Regions from separate parts of the Kitasatospora sp. NPDC001527 genome, predicted to be linked through region 3. Evidence: riboswitches for the same ligand, from Rfam matches in the RefSeq annotation. Region 3 holds a riboswitch; each other region holds the start of a gene.

What was found. A riboswitch is a leader RNA that binds a small molecule or an ion and turns the genes downstream of it on or off. The one in region 3 is predicted to bind cobalamin.
Region 1: it holds a riboswitch for cobalamin, as region 3 does, so the genes downstream of both, nicT (Nickel transporter NicT) here and metE (5-methyltetrahydropteroyltriglutamate--homocysteine S-methyltransferase) in region 3, are expected to answer to the same signal.
Region 2: it holds a riboswitch for cobalamin, as region 3 does, so the genes downstream of both, ABT238_RS10695 (cobalamin biosynthesis protein) here and metE (5-methyltetrahydropteroyltriglutamate--homocysteine S-methyltransferase) in region 3, are expected to answer to the same signal.

The regions. Positions count from the first base shown of each region.
Region 1 is NZ_JBEPAM010000037.1:25,005-29,799, forward strand. Features, by position in the region: gene efp (elongation factor P) at 1-17, opposite strand, end outside; gene ABT238_RS27525 (M24 family metallopeptidase) at 84-1,190, opposite strand; gene nicT (Nickel transporter NicT) at 1,274-2,416, opposite strand; cobalamin riboswitch at 2,449-2,641, opposite strand; gene ABT238_RS27535 (ArsR/SmtB family transcription factor) at 2,724-3,098, shown strand; gene ABT238_RS27540 (hypothetical protein) at 3,162-4,795, shown strand, end outside.
Region 2 is NZ_JBEPAM010000007.1:288,992-293,786, reverse strand. Features, by position in the region: gene ABT238_RS10705 (hypothetical protein) at 1-1,259, opposite strand, end outside; gene ABT238_RS10700 (alpha/beta hydrolase) at 1,651-2,766, opposite strand; cobalamin riboswitch at 2,961-3,159, shown strand; gene ABT238_RS10695 (cobalamin biosynthesis protein) at 3,194-4,180, shown strand; gene ABT238_RS10690 (cobyric acid synthase) at 4,177-4,795, shown strand, end outside.
Region 3 is NZ_JBEPAM010000024.1:66,078-70,872, reverse strand. Features, by position in the region: gene ABT238_RS21880 (APC family permease) at 1-274, shown strand, start outside; gene ABT238_RS21875 (amidohydrolase) at 337-1,974, shown strand; gene ABT238_RS21870 (TetR/AcrR family transcriptional regulator) at 2,050-2,754, opposite strand; cobalamin riboswitch at 2,849-3,059, shown strand; gene metE (5-methyltetrahydropteroyltriglutamate--homocysteine S-methyltransferase) at 3,222-4,795, shown strand, end outside.

The DNA of each region.
Region 1 (4,795 bases), on a different contig from region 3:
TCGTTCGTGGAAGCCACGGGCGCACTTACTCCTGGATATAGCTGTCAAGGAACCAAGGGGTCGCGTCCTGTGGCACACCTGCGTCACAGGGCGAGGAGCTCCTTGGTGGTGATGGTGAGCAGCTCGGGCCCGCCCTCCTCCAGGGGGCGCACGACGAGCGTGTCCTCGATCCGGACCCCGCCCCGTCCCGGGAGGTGGACCCCCGGGCCGACGGTGACCGGCACGCGGCTGTCCAGTTTACCCATGTCCGTGGGACCGAGGCGCGGTGCCTCCCTCATCTCCAGGCCGATGCCGTGGCCGACCGGGTGCGGCGAGCCCTCGGTGTGCCCGGCCGCCCGGAGGATCTCCCGCGCGGCCCGGTCGGGCACGCACTGCTCGACCCCCGGCCCGAGCGCCTCCCGCCCGGCCCGCTGCGCGCGGAACACCAGCCGGTGCAGCTCCACCTGCCAGGGCGCCGGCGCCGCCCCGATCACGAAGGTGCGGGCGGTGGAGACCCCGTAGCCGCGGTACTGCGCGCCGAGCACCACGGTCAGGAAGTCGCCCTCCTCCACCCGCCGGTCGGTGGGCTGGTGCGCCTGCTGGCCGGAGTGGCTGCCGGTGCCGACCGAGACCGGGAAGGCCGCCCGGTCCGCGCCGTGGTCGATCATCCGGCGCTCCAGCTCCATCGCCAGGTGCCGCTCGGTGCGGCCGACCAGGATCGACTCCAGCAGTTCGCCGAGCGCCTGGTCGGCGATCTCCGCGGCGATCCGCAGGTCGGCGATCTCGTGCTCGTCCTTGACCACCCGCAGCCGCTCCACCGCCTGGCCCACGTCGCTCAGCCGCACCCCCTCGGCCAGCCCGGCCACCGCCCGGTGCCGGGTGACCGTCAGGTCGTGCTCCTCCACCGCGAGCCCGGCCACCCGCAGCCGGGCCGCGGCGGCGGCCGCGGCCAGCGCGGTGTCCGCCCCGGCCGCCACCGGCAGCTGGGTGACCTCGGGGGCGATCAGGTGCTCGCCGGTGTCGTCCGGCGGCAGGTCGTCCGGCAGCGCGAGCAGCGCCCGGTCCCGGGTCAGCAGCAGGCTCGCCCCGCACGGCGGGCACCCGGTGAGGTACCGCACGTTCGCCGCCCGGGTGATCAGCGCCGCGTCGGCCCCGGACGCACCACAGTGCTCCCGCAACCGCTCCCGCCGGCCCGCGTACCCATCAGCCATGCGTCGAGCCTACGAACCCGCCCCCCGATCCGCCCGCCGAACGCCCCCACCCGGGCCCCGCCCCGGCGCCGAGCCGGGCCCCGCTACAGCTTGCTCGCGGGCGCGTACTCCGCGCCCCCGGCGGGCTTCGGGGCCCACTTCTTCTCGACGCCGGCCAGGCGCCAGTAGGCGATGGCGGCGGCCCAGACCACCACGAACAGGCCGACGATCGCGTAGCCGACGTTGTCCAGGGAGATGTCCGCGATCCAGCCGGTCACCGGGTCGGTGAGGTCCAGCTTCTCGTGGAGGACGCCGACCAGTTCGATGGTGCCGATGATGAAGGCGACCGCGATGGACAGGCCGGTGATGGTCAGGTTGTAGTACACCTTCCGCACCGGGTTGGAGAACGCCCACTGGTAGGCGAAGTTCATGAAGGTGCCGTCCAGCGTGTCGAACAGGCTCATCCCGGCCGCGAAGAGCAGCGGCAGGCAGACGATCGCGTACCAGGGGAGGCCGGAGGCCGCGCCCGAGCCGGCCATCACCATCAGGGTGACCTCGGTCGCGGTGTCGAAGCCCAGGCCCAGCACCATGCCGACCGGGAACATCTGCCCGGGCCGGGTGATCGAGCGGGTCGCCCGGTTCAGCACCCGGGCCAGCAGGCCGCGGGCGTTCAGGTGCTCCTCCAGCTCGGCCTCGTCGAACCGCCCGGCCCGCATCGAGCGGAACACCCTGAGGATGCCGAACAGCGCGGCCAGGTTCAGCGCGCCGATCAGGTAGAGGAAGACGCCGGAGGCCGAGGTGCCGACCATGCCCAGCCACTGGTGGGTGGTCGAGTCGTCGTCCATCAGCGTGTTGGCCAGCTGCGCGCCACCCGCCACCAGGGCGGCCATCAGCACCACCATCGAGGAGTGCCCGAGCGCGAACCAGAAGCCCACCGAGACCGGGCGCTTGCCGTCCGCCATCAGCTTGCGGGTGGTGTTGTCGATCACCGCGATGTGGTCGGCGTCGAAGGCGTGCCGCATGCCGAGGGTGTAGGCGGTGATGCCCAGGCCCACCCCGAAGACCTGGGTGCCCACCTCGTACTTCTCCGGTGCGACCAGGAAGATCAGCGTGCCGAACGCCACCACGTGCATGGCGAGGATCACGCCCATCAGTCCGGCTGTGCGCAGGGTGTCCTCGCGGCGCCAGCGGAAGGCGGGCAGGGCGGCGGGCGGCGCCGCGGCCGCGGCGGTTTCGGGCAGGGTCATCTGCGGATCACGCTCCAGCACCTCGTGGAAAGACTTCGTGAGATGCCGCGGCCGGTCTCCTGGCTGACGGGGCTCCCGTACCCGCCTTCCCAGCCGCGCGAGGCGCCCAGTGGCGTCGTGGGTACGGACACTCTCCCCCGATCACAGTGGCGAGGGCCGCTCCGGACTGGGACCCCTGAGGGTCCGTCACCGGTCTTCCCGAGCACCACGGCGGGGAACACGGTAGGGGCCAGGGACAACGCTTGCAAGGCTGCGCACCTGCGCAGGTGTCCAGGATCACAGCCCGCCGCCTGCCAGAATGGGCCGTATGCATCTCGTACCGGCCGACCGCGCGGGCCACCGCACCATCGACGGCCACCGGGTCTGCGAGGCCATCGCCGCGATCGGCGACACGGCCCACGTCCGCTCCTGGGCCGACCGCTTCGCCCTGCTCGCCGACCCCGGCAGGCTCGCCCTCCTGCTCGCCCTGCACCGCACCGGCCCGCTCGCCGTGACCGACCTCGCGGTCGCCACCGGCATGCGCGACCCCGCCGTCTCCCAGGCCCTGCGGCTGCTGCGGACGGCCGGTGTGGTCGCCGGGGAGAAGGAGGGGCGTGTCGTGCGCTACCGGCTCGTGGACGCCACCCTGCGCCCCCTGCTCGACCAGTGCGCCGGTGACGCCCCCGCCGCGGCGGCGGGCTGACCCCCCGTCCGGCGTCCGTCCGGACGCCGCGCCCGGCCGGGCCCCGTTGCGTACGATCATGACGTGCTGAACCGCCGCCGGCTCCGGGCCCGGCCCGACGACGACCGCTGGAACACCCGGCCCGCCCGGGCCCGTGTCCTGGCGGTGGCCCGCACCCTCACCTCGGCGACCCGCGTCCTGGACGTCCTCACCCTGCTGCGCGAACTGGACGGCATCGGCTTCTCCGTCACCGTCAACCCCGGCTCCGCGTTCGCCGCCGGCCTCGACGACTACCTCCGCGCCCAGCCCGGCCTGACCGTCCTGCCCTGGCGGGACGCCGTCCGCAGGCCCTTCGACCTCGCCGTCGCCTGCGCCGTCCACGCCTCGATGCACCGGCTGCGCGCACCCCTCGTCGTCCTGCCGCACGGCGCCGGCTACAACCGCCTGGTCCCCGAGTCCACCGGCGACACGGTGACCTCCGCCGGGCTCTCCCGGCGCGAGCTCACCCACCGCGGCCGGGTCTTCCCCGCCGTCATCGGCCTCTCCCACCGGGAACAGTTCGAGCGCCTGCGGGCCGCCTGCCCCGAGGCCCTGCCCCGCGCCCGCGAGGTCGGCGACCCGTGCTTCGACCGGATGCTCGCCTCACTCGCCGCCCGCGACGGCTACCGGGCCGCCCTCGGCGCGGTCGACGGCCGCCGGCTCGTCGTGGTCAACTCCACCTGGAGCGAGCACTCGCTGCTGGGCCGCCATCCGGGCCTGCCGCTGCGACTGGTCGAACAGCTGCCCGCCGACGAGTACGCCGTCGCCGTCGTCCTGCACCCCAACGTCTGGGCCCGGCACGACCCGCGTGCCCTGCTCGCCGCCGCCGAACGCCGCGGCCTGCGGCTCGTCCCGCCGGACCAGGGCTGGCAGGCCACCCTGATCGCCGCCGACTGCGTGATCGGCGACCACGGCTCGGTCTCCTTCTACGGCGCCGCCCTGGAACGCCGCACCCTGCTGGTCGCCACCGGCGCCGCCGAACTCGACCCCCGCTCCCCCGGCTACGCCTTCGGCCAGACCGCCCCGGCCCTCGACCCCGACGGCGACCTGCTCGCCCAGCTCGAACGGGCGATGGCCGACCAGGACCCGGCCGCCCTGCGCCCGGTCACCGACCGCTCGCTGGGCCGGCGCGGCGAGTCCGCCCGGCTGCTGCGCGACCTGCTCCTCGCCCACCTGCCCGGCATCGAGCAGCCGCCCGGTGACCCGCGGCCGCTGCCCTACCCCCGGCCGGTCCCGCTCGCCGCCGAACGGCCCACCGCCTACGACGTGGTGGCCACCGGCGAGGGCGACACGATCCACCTGCGCCGCTACCCCGTGGGCCCCGGCCACCACTCCCCGCGCGGCTTCCACGCGGTCGCCGACGAGGAACCCCGCCTCGCCCTGCGGCACACCGCCGAGGTGCTGGCCCGCACCGAGGCCGACGCCGAGCACCCCGCCGAGGCCTGGCTGGCCGCCACCGCCGCCGAGCTCCCCGGCCTCGCCGTCGCGGTCGCCGCCCTCGGCCCGGCCCGCCACCTGGTGCGCCTGCCCACCGGGCTGCTCCTGGAGGCCCACGCGGAACGCCCCTGGGGCGCCCCCGACCCCCGCCTCGACCCGCTCCTGCTCGGCTCCGCCGTCGCCCACCGGCTCACCGCGCCCGCCCCGCCCACCGCCGGCCCGGCCGGCCTCCCCGACCGGCT
Region 2 (4,795 bases), on a different contig from region 3:
TGGACGCCGGAGACGGCGGTCAGCACCGAGGCCGCCCGCGGGTGCCCGGATTGCCGGGCCCGGGCGAACAGCCGCACCGGGTCGCCGGCCGAGGCGCCCTCGACGTGGCCGACCAGCAGTTCCGTTTCACCGTGGTCGAGCACGGCCGCGGCGGTGTCCACCCAGAGCCAGGCGGCGTCCTCCGCGCCCAGCACGTCGGCCGGGGAGACCCCCTCGTCGGAGCGCTCGGCCAGCCAGAGCAGCGCGTACGGGCGCAGCACCGCCTCGTCGACCGCGGCCCGGACGGCCTGCTCGGCGGTCACGCCGGCCACCCGCAGCGCCTCGAAGGCCAGGCCGCGCACCAGCGCGTCCTCGCCCTGCGCGGCCTCCAGCAGTTCGGCCACCGCCCGGTCGGCCGGGCGGGCGGCCAGCCAGGCCCGGTACTCGGCGCGGGCCGGGCCGGGCGAGTAGTCGGCGCAGGCGCTCAGCAGCTCCAGCGCGCTCTGCTCGATGTGGCCGGCGGCGGTCTGCGCGACGGTGCAGATCTCCTCCAGCTTGGCCCGCACCGCCCAGTGCCCGAGCGGGGAGAGCTCGGCCGCGTTGTCCCGGCGGGTCAGCGCGCCGACGGCGGCCAGGCCGTCCAGCATCCAGTCCAGGACGGCGGCGACGTCGGCGGGCGAGGCCGGGGTGTCGATCTGCGGCTCGCGGCAGGTGCCGCGGACGGCGGAGACGGCGGAGGCCGCGTGCGGGACGGGCGAGAGGCCGAAGGCGCCCTCGCCGCCGCCGACCCGGCGCTCGTCCAGGCCGCGCCTGAGCAGCTCCAGCAGCTCGACGTCGGCCACCGGGCCGTCCACCAGATGGAGGAAGGAGAGCAGCTGCGGCGCCTGGTCGACGGCCTGCCCGGCGAGCACCGCGAAGACGCCGCGCAGGGCGGCGGGCGGCACCGGGGCGAGCAGTGTCCAGGCGTCGAACAGTGCCGACCAGCCGCGGACCACCGCCTCGTCGTCGTGCTCCCAGGCGTGCAGGCGCCAGCCGGGGCCGGCGCCGCCGTCCCTGGCCTCGACCAGGCCGACCAGCAGGGCCTGGCCCCAGGCCTTGGCGGCGGCGCCCACCGTCATGGCGAGGGCGCGGCCGGCCGCGCGGGCGTCGTCGGGGAGCAGCTCGCCGCGCTTGTCGACCTCGTCGAGGTCGCCGGACCAGCGGGCGATCCGGACGGCGTCGACCAGCATGCGGCGGGCCAGCGGGGCGAGCTCGGCGGGAGCGGGGAAGCCCTCCGGCACGGGGACCCGGCCACGGCCGGGTGCGGGGGCGGGGCCTCGTCGGCGGGGTACGCCCGGGGCCCCCGGCCTGGCGCCGGCGGGGCGGTGGGCCGTTCCGGGGAGACGGGTCACCGTCGCACCGGTACCGATCGTCGGCGGGAGCGGGGCATCACGGTCGCGCGGATTCCGAGACGTCACGTCGAGCAGTCTTCCCCTTGTACCGGCCATCTGTCACATCCGGTTGTCCGCGGGGGGCGGGCGAGGGGCGCGGGGGCTCGACAAGATCGGGCAACAGAGGCCAAACCGACTGGCTTGATCTTTGTGGCGGGTTCATGCCAGACGGAACCGGGGTGGGCCGGTATTCCGCCCCGTTCCGCGCGGCGGGGGGGGCGGAACGGGTTTCGGCGGGGGGTCAGCAGAACGGGGTGAGCCAGCGGCGGAGGGTCTCGGCGTAGCGGTCCGGATCGGTGTTCCAGAGGGCGGCGTGGTCACCCCCCGGGAAGGCCTGGAGGTTGACCACGTCCGGGCGGCGGCGGGCCAGGCGCTCGGCGGCGGAGAACGGCGCCACCGGGTCGTCGGGGCCGTGCAGCACCAGGGTGGGCACCCGCAGGTCCGTACCCTCGGCGAGGCGGGCGAAGTCGGCCAGATCCACGCCGGTGCGGCCCTGGGCGGCGAGCGCGCCGAGTTCGGCGGCCGCGCCCCGGAAACCGGAGCGGGCGGCGTCCCGGCGGGCGGTGGCCGGCCAGTCCAGGACCGGCGAGTCCAGGACCAGGCTGCTGATCGAGGGGGCGAGGTCCGAGCGGGCGGCGGTCTGCAGGGCCATCGTGGCGCCGAGCGACCAGCCGTAGAGGACGACCCGGCCCGCGCCGCCGTCCAGAGCGGTGCGCACCGCCGCCTCGACGTCGCGCCACTCCGTCTCGCCGAAGTGGCCGAGGCCGTCCGGGGAGGCCGGGGCGCCGGCGTCGCCGCGGTAGGTGACGGCGAGGACGGGCAGGCCCAGGCGCTGCAGCTCGGACAGGACGGGCAGGCTCTGCTCCCGATCGGCGCCGGGGCCGTGCACCAGGACCACCCAGGTGCCGCGCTTGCCGTCCAGCCGCCAGGCGGGCATGGTGCCGAGCTCGCCCTCGACGGCGGTCTCGGCGAACGGCAGGCCGAGCGCCCGGGCCGGGTCGCCGAGGTGGACGCGGGGGGTGAAGCGGACCTCGGTGCCGGCTGTGAGGGTGCCGCGGTCGGCGCGCACCAGGCGGCGGGTGACGTCCGCGTCGTCGCGGCGCAGCACCTCCTCGACGACGGCGTGGCCGTCCTCGCCCCACTCGACGGCCCAGCGGCCGGGGCGCTCGCTCACGGCGGTGCGGGTGAAGGTGACCTCTCCGGCGCCGAGGCCGCGGACCAGCACCGGGCCGGTCCGCTCGCGGGCACCGGCGGCCGGGCGGACCATCCGCTCGGAGGCCCGGCGGCCGATCACCAGAACGGCGGCCCCGGTGCCGACGGCTGCGGCCGCCACGGTGGCCGCGATTCCCCAACGCATACTCGCTCCCCGCTGCTCGGTGTCTGGACCCACTCCTCAGCCCAGTCCACTCGCGCGGGCGGAGGGAAGCCAGTAGGACACGGCCGTACGGGTTGTTCCGGGATGAAAATCACACGGGGAGTCAGTAGACCGGTCTGCATATTCAGGGGCGGCGCACGGTGTGACCAACACCGTCCACGACCTCGGTTGACTCCCGGTTCGGGCCCGTGATGGGATCCTTCAGCCAATACGGAGGCATGCAGAGGAAGCCGGTGCGAGTCCGGCGCGGTCCCGCCACTGTCACCGGGGAGCACGACCGGAACACGCCACGGCGGGCCGTCAGAAGCCGCTGGAAGGCCCGGAGTGTGCGTCCGACCCGGAAGCCAGGAGACTCTCGCCCCCCGTTCGTCGATCCAGGGCGCGGACCCTGAGTGAGGACACGCACGCGATGCTGCGCCCTGCCGTGCACCCGCTGAGCGGGGCCGCCGCCTTCGGCGCGGGCGCCGTCGCCGGGTACCTGGCCGACGCCCGGTTCGGCGACCCCCGCCGCGGCCACCCGGTGGCCGGCTTCGGCTCCGCCGCCGGCCGGCTGGAGCACCTGCTCTGGCGCGACCACCGCGCCGTCGGCACCGCCTTCACCGCCCTGACCGTGGGCACCGTCGCGGCCGGGGCGATCGCCGCCGACCGGCTGCTGGCCCGCCGTCCGCCCGGCCGGGCCGCGCTCGCCGCCGCCGCGACCTGGACGGTGCTCGGCGGCACCTCACTGACCCGCGAGGCCCGCGCCATCGGCCGCTCGCTCGCCGCCGGAGACCTGACGGCCGCCCGCGCGCGGCTGCCGCACCTGTGCGGGCGCGACCCCAGCGCGCTGGACGAGCGGCAGCTGGCCCGCGCGGTCGTCGAGTCGGTGGCCGAGAACACCGCCGACGCCGTGGTCAACGCCCTGGTCTGGGGCGGTCTCGCGGGCACGCCCGGCCTGCTGGCGTTCCGCGCGGTGAACACCCTGGACGCGATGGTCGGTCACCGCTCGCCGCGCTACGCCCGGTTCGGCTGGGCCTCGGCGCGGCTGGACGACGTGGCGGGCTGGCCGGGCGCGCGGCTGACCGCGCTGCTGACGGTGGCCGCCGCGCCCGCGCCGCGCACCGCCTGGCGGGTCTGGCGGCGCGACGGCTCGGCACACCCCAGCCCGAACGCCGGCCAGGCCGAGTCGGCCTTCGCCGGCGCGGTGGGCGTGCGCCTCGGCGGCACGCTGCGGTACGGGGAGCGCGTCGAGCACCGCCCCGTGCTGGGAGGGGAACTGCGCCCCGTCGGGGTGGAGGACATCGAACGGGCCTGCGTGCTCTCCCGGCGGGTGAGCGCGCTGGCCCTGGGTACGACGGTCGCCGGGCACCTGCTGCTGCGGGCGGCGCTGGGCGGGAAGCGGAGGGTTGGGTCATGAGCAAGGCGCTGCTGGTCGCCGGGACGACCTCGGACGCCGGCAAGAGCGTGGTCACCGCGGGCATCTGCCGCTGGCTGGCCCGGCAGGGTGTCTCCGTCGCGCCGTTCAAGGCGCAGAACATGTCGCTGAACTCCTTCGTCACCGCGGACGGCGCCGAGATCGGCCGTGCCCAGGCGATGCAGGCCCAGGCGGCCCGGGTCGAGCCGGAGGCGGCGATGAACCCGGTGCTGCTCAAGCCCGGCGGGGACGGGCGCAGCCAGGTGGTGCTGCTGGGCCGGCCGGTCGCCGAGGTCGGCGCGCTGGACTACCGGGAGCGCAAGCCGGTGCTGCTGGAGCGCGCCCTGGAGTGCCTGGCGGACCTCAGGCGCCGCTTCGACGTGGTGGTCTGCGAGGGCGCGGGCTCCCCCGCCGAGATCAACCTGCGCGACCGCGACATCGCCAACATGGGCCTGGCGACCGCCGCCGGGCTTCCGGTCGTGGTGGTCGGCGACATCGACCGCGGCGGGGTCTTCGCGGCGATGTACGGGACGCTGGCGCTGCTGTCGGCCGAGGACCAGCGGCACGTGGTGGGCTGGTTCGTCAACAAGTTCCGCGGCGATGCCCGGCTGCTCGCCC
Region 3 (4,795 bases):
GGCCGCCGTCCGCTTCCGCCACCTGCTGCGCACCAGTCTGCTGGAGGGCCTGCGCGCGGTGGTCGGCCCGCTGCTCGGCGCGGCGACACTGCTGCTCGTCGGCGGCTATCTGGCCTGGACCTTCTACGATTCCACCGACCACTTCGAACTCTCCGCCGACAACGGCTGGTTCGAGCTCACCGTGGTGGTGCTGATGATCGTCACCGGACTGCCCGCGGCGGCCTGGGCCCGGTGGCGGCGGCGCTCGCCCTACTTCCTCGGTGAGGCCCGCTGACCCGCACCCCACCCGAAGGCCACCCGCACCACCCCGCACGACCCGAGAACGGAGCACCACCCATGACCAAGGCCGATCTGGTCTTCACCCGCGGCCCCGTGCACACCGGCGACGCCGCCCGCACCCGGGCGAGCAGCCTGGCCGTGACCGGCGGGCGGATCACCGCCGTCGGCCACGACGAGGTCCGCGAGCTGATCGGTCCCGGCACCGAAGTCGTCGACCTCACGGGCAAGTTGCTGCTGCCGGGCTTCCAGGACGCGCACATCCACGCGGTCTACGGCGGCACCGAACTGGCCGCCTGCGACCTCACCGGCACGGTCGGCGTCGCCGACTACCTGGAGAGGATCCGCGCGTACGCCGAGGCCCACCCCGAGCAGGAGTGGATCACCGGCAGCGGCTGGTCGATGGAGAGCTTCGACGGCGGCCTGCCGACCCGTCAGCTGCTCGACTCGGTCGTCGCGGACCGCCCGGTCTACCTCACCAACCGCGACCACCACGGCGCCTGGGCCAACACCCGGGCCCTGGAGCTGGCCGGCCTCGACCGCGACACCCCCGACCCGGCCGACGGGCGGATCGAGCGCGAGCCCGACGGCACCCCCGGCGGCACGCTCCAGGAGGGCGCCACCGCCCTGGTCGCCCGACTGCTGCCGCCAGCCACCGCCGCCGACCGGCTGGACGGACTGCTGCGCGCGCAGCGGCTGCTGCACTCGCTCGGCATCACCGGCTGGCAGGACGCCCTGCTCGGCGAGTTCAACGGCCAGCCGGACCCGTCCGACGCCTACCTGGCCGCCGCGCGCTCCGGCGCGCTGACCGCCCGGGTGACCGGCGCGCTCTGGTGGGAGCGCGACCGGGGCGCCGAGCAGATCCCCGAACTCGTCGAGCGGCGCGCCGCGCTGGCGCACGGCCGGTTCCGGGCCGGCTCGGTGAAGATCATGCAGGACGGCATCGCGGAGAACTTCACCGCCGCGATGACCAGCCCCTACCTGGACGGCTGCGGCTGCGCCACCGCCAACTCCGGCCTCAGCTTCGTCGATCCGCTCGCCCTGCGCGGGCACGTCACCGACCTCGACGCGCTGGGCTTCCAGGTGCACTTCCACGCGCTCGGCGACCGGGCGGTGCGCGAGGCCCTGGACGCGGTCGAGGCCGCCCGCGCCGCCAACGGGTGGCGCGACACCCGCCACCACCTCGCCCACCTCCAGGTGGTCCACCCGGACGACCTGCCGCGCTTCGCCCGGCTCGGCGCCGTCGCCAACATCCAGCCGCTGTGGGCGGCCCACGAACCGCAGATGGACGAGCTGACCATCCCGTTCCTCGGCCCGGAGCGCGCCGCCTGGCAGTACCCGTTCGGCGCGCTCCAGCGGGCGGGCGCCACCCTCGCGGCGGGCAGCGACTGGCCGGTGAGCAGCCCGGACCCGCTGGCCGGCCTGCACGTGGCCGTCAACCGGAGGGAGCCGGACAGCGAGGACGAGCGGGTCTTCCTGCCCGAGCAGCGGCTCGACCTCGCCTCCGCGATCGCCGCCTACACGGCCGGCGCCGCGCACGTGAACGGCCACGACGACGCCGGCGTGCTCGCCCCGGGCCGGTGGGCCGACCTGGTCGTCCTGGACCGCGACATCCTCAGCGGCCCGGCCGAGGAGATCGCCGAGGCCCGGGTGCTGCGGACGTACGTGGGCGGTGAGCTGGTCCACGAGGCCGGCTGACCGCGCCCGCTCACGGTGGCCGCTCACGGTGGCCGCCGGGCCGCAGGATCACCCTCCGCCCGGCGGTCGCCGTGCTCAGCGCGACTTCGCCAGCCGGGCCTCGGCGGCGTCCAGCAACAGGTCCAGCGCGTACGGGTAGCCGCTGCGCCGCATGTCGGCGGTGAGCAGGTGCGCGGTGGCGGCGATGTGCGGGTTGGTCGCGGCGTCCAGCCGGGCGTACGAGGCGTGCCAGACCCGCAGGTCCGCCGACTGCGCGGAGGCGGGCAGGGCGAGCGCGGCGGCGTCCAGCGCGGCGAAGCCGAGGCTCTGGTCCACGAACGCGTGGTAGATCCGCACCGCCTCGGGATCGGGGAAGCCCGCGCCGCGCAGCACGCCGAGGATCGCCTCGACGGCGGCGATCTCGTGGGTGCGCCCGGTGGTGCGGTGGGCGGCGAGCAGCGCGGCCTGCGGATGGGCCTGGTAGCTGGCGTGGATGCGCAGGCCGATGGACCGCAGGTCGGCCCGCCATTCCCCGGTGGCCCGCCAGCCCTGCTGGGCGCGGCCGACCAGCTCGTCGGCGATGGCGAGCAGCAGGTCGTCGGAGCTGTGGAAGTAGCGGTAGACGGCACTGGGGTCCGCGCCGAGCGCGGCGCCGAGCCTCCGGACGGTGAGGGCCTCCGCGCCGTGCTGCCCGATCAGCCGCAGGGCCGTGTCGACGATCAGCTCGTGGGAGAGCACGACCCCCTGCTTGGTGGGCCGCCGGCGCCGCCGCTGGGGCTCGGGCACTACGCGTTCGCTCATCCGGGCAGGCTACGTCAACACCCTTGTCGTAGGACAGGGGGCGTCGGCGAAACCATGGTGACGGGGAGCGGTTGTGGGTCTAGGCTGGCCGGTGCAGCTGGTTCGCCCTGCCCGCCAGGCAGGCGCGTCGCAAGAGGGAACCCGGTGACGCCTTTGAACAGGCCAGTCCGGGACTGCCCCGCAGCGGTGAGCGGGAACGACCGCCGTCATACGCACTGGGCCCGGCCGGGTCTGGGAAGCGACGGCCAGTAGGTGACCGCCCTTCACGGGCGGACGTGCCCGCGAGTCCGAAGACCTGCCCGTTGCCCGCGCGCGACCGATCGCGCGCGGTTCTCCGGTGACCTCGTGGGCGGGTCGGCGTGCACACCCGGCGGAGCCGTGACGGCGTCCGCCCGGTTCGTCACCCCTTCGCGCCCTCCTCCCCGTCACCGGGCACCCGAGGAGCAAGACTCGCGAAGGAGAGTCCCTTGACAGCGACGTCCGCAGCCGCGGCGACCCTGGCCACCGTCCACGGCTACCCCCGCCAGGGCCGGAACCGGGAACTCAAGAAGGCGATCGAGGGCTACTGGAAGGGCACCGTCACCGCCGACGCCCTCCACACCGCCGCCGCCGAACTGCGCCGGGAGACCTGGCGCCGGCTCACCGGGGCCGGCATCGGCGAGGTCCCCACCGGCGACTTCTCGCTCTACGACCACGTGCTCGACACCACCGTCGCCGTCGGCGCGATCCCCGCCCGCCACCGGGCCGCCGTCGAGGCCGACCCGCTCGACGGCTACTTCGCCATGGCGCGCGGCACCCAGGACGCCGCGCCCCTGGAGATGACCAAGTGGTTCGACACCAACTACCACTACCTGGTGCCCGAACTCGGCCCCGGCACCGCCTTCACCGCCGACTCCGCCAAGCCCGTCGGCGAACTGGCCGAGGCCCTCGCGGCCGGCCACCGGGCCCGGCCGGTGCTGCTCGGCCCGATCACCTACCTGCTGCTGGCCAAGCCCGCCCCCGGCGTGGCCGAGGACTTCCGCCCGCTCACCCTGCTCGACCGGCTGCTCCCGGTCTACGCCGAACTCCTCGCCGACCTGCGCGCCGCCGGGGCCGCCTGGGTGCAGCTCGACGAGCCCGCGCTCGTCCAGGACCGCACCCCGGCCGAACTGAACGCCGCCGCCCGCGCCTACCGCGACCTCGGCGCCCTCACCGACCGGCCGAAGCTGCTGGTGGCGAGCTACTTCGACCGCCTCGGCGAGGCCCTGCCCGTCCTCGCCAAGGCCCCCGTCGAGGGCCTGGCCCTGGACTTCACCGGACCGGCCGCCGCCAACCTGGCCGACCTCGCCGCCGCCGGCGGACTGCCCGGCAAGCGCCTGGTCGCCGGCGTCGTCGACGGCCGCAACGTCTGGATCAACGACCTGGAGAAGTCGCTGGCCACCCTGGCCACCCTGCTCGGCCTGGCCGGACACGTGGACGTGGCACCGTCCTGCTCCCTGCTGCACGTCCCGCTCGACGCCACCGCCGAACGCGACCTCGACCCGCAGCTCGCCCGCTGGCTCGCCTTCGCCCGGCAGAAGGCCGAGGAGACCGTCCTGCTCGCCCGCGGCCTGCGCGAGGGCACCGGCGCGATCACCGCCGAACTCGCCGCCAACCGCGCCGACCTGGCCTCCCGCGCCCGCTCCCCGATCACCCGCGACCCCGCCGTACGCGCCCGCGCCGCCGCCGTCACCGCCGGGGACACCCGCCGCGCCCAGGCCTACCCCGAGCGGGCCGAGGCCCAGCGCGCCCGCCTCGGCCTGCCGCTGCTGCCCACCACCACGATCGGCTCCTTCCCGCAGACCGCCGAGCTGCGCCTCGCCCGCGCCGACCTCGGCGCCGGGCGGATCGACGCCGCCGCCTACCGCGAGCGCATCGAGGCCGAGGTGCGCGAGGTGATCGCCTACCAGGAGAAGGCCGGACTCGACGTGCTCGTCCACGGCGAGCCCGAACGCAACGACATGGTCCAGTACTTCGCCGAACGGCTCACCGGCTACCTGGCCACCCGGCACGGCTGGGTGCA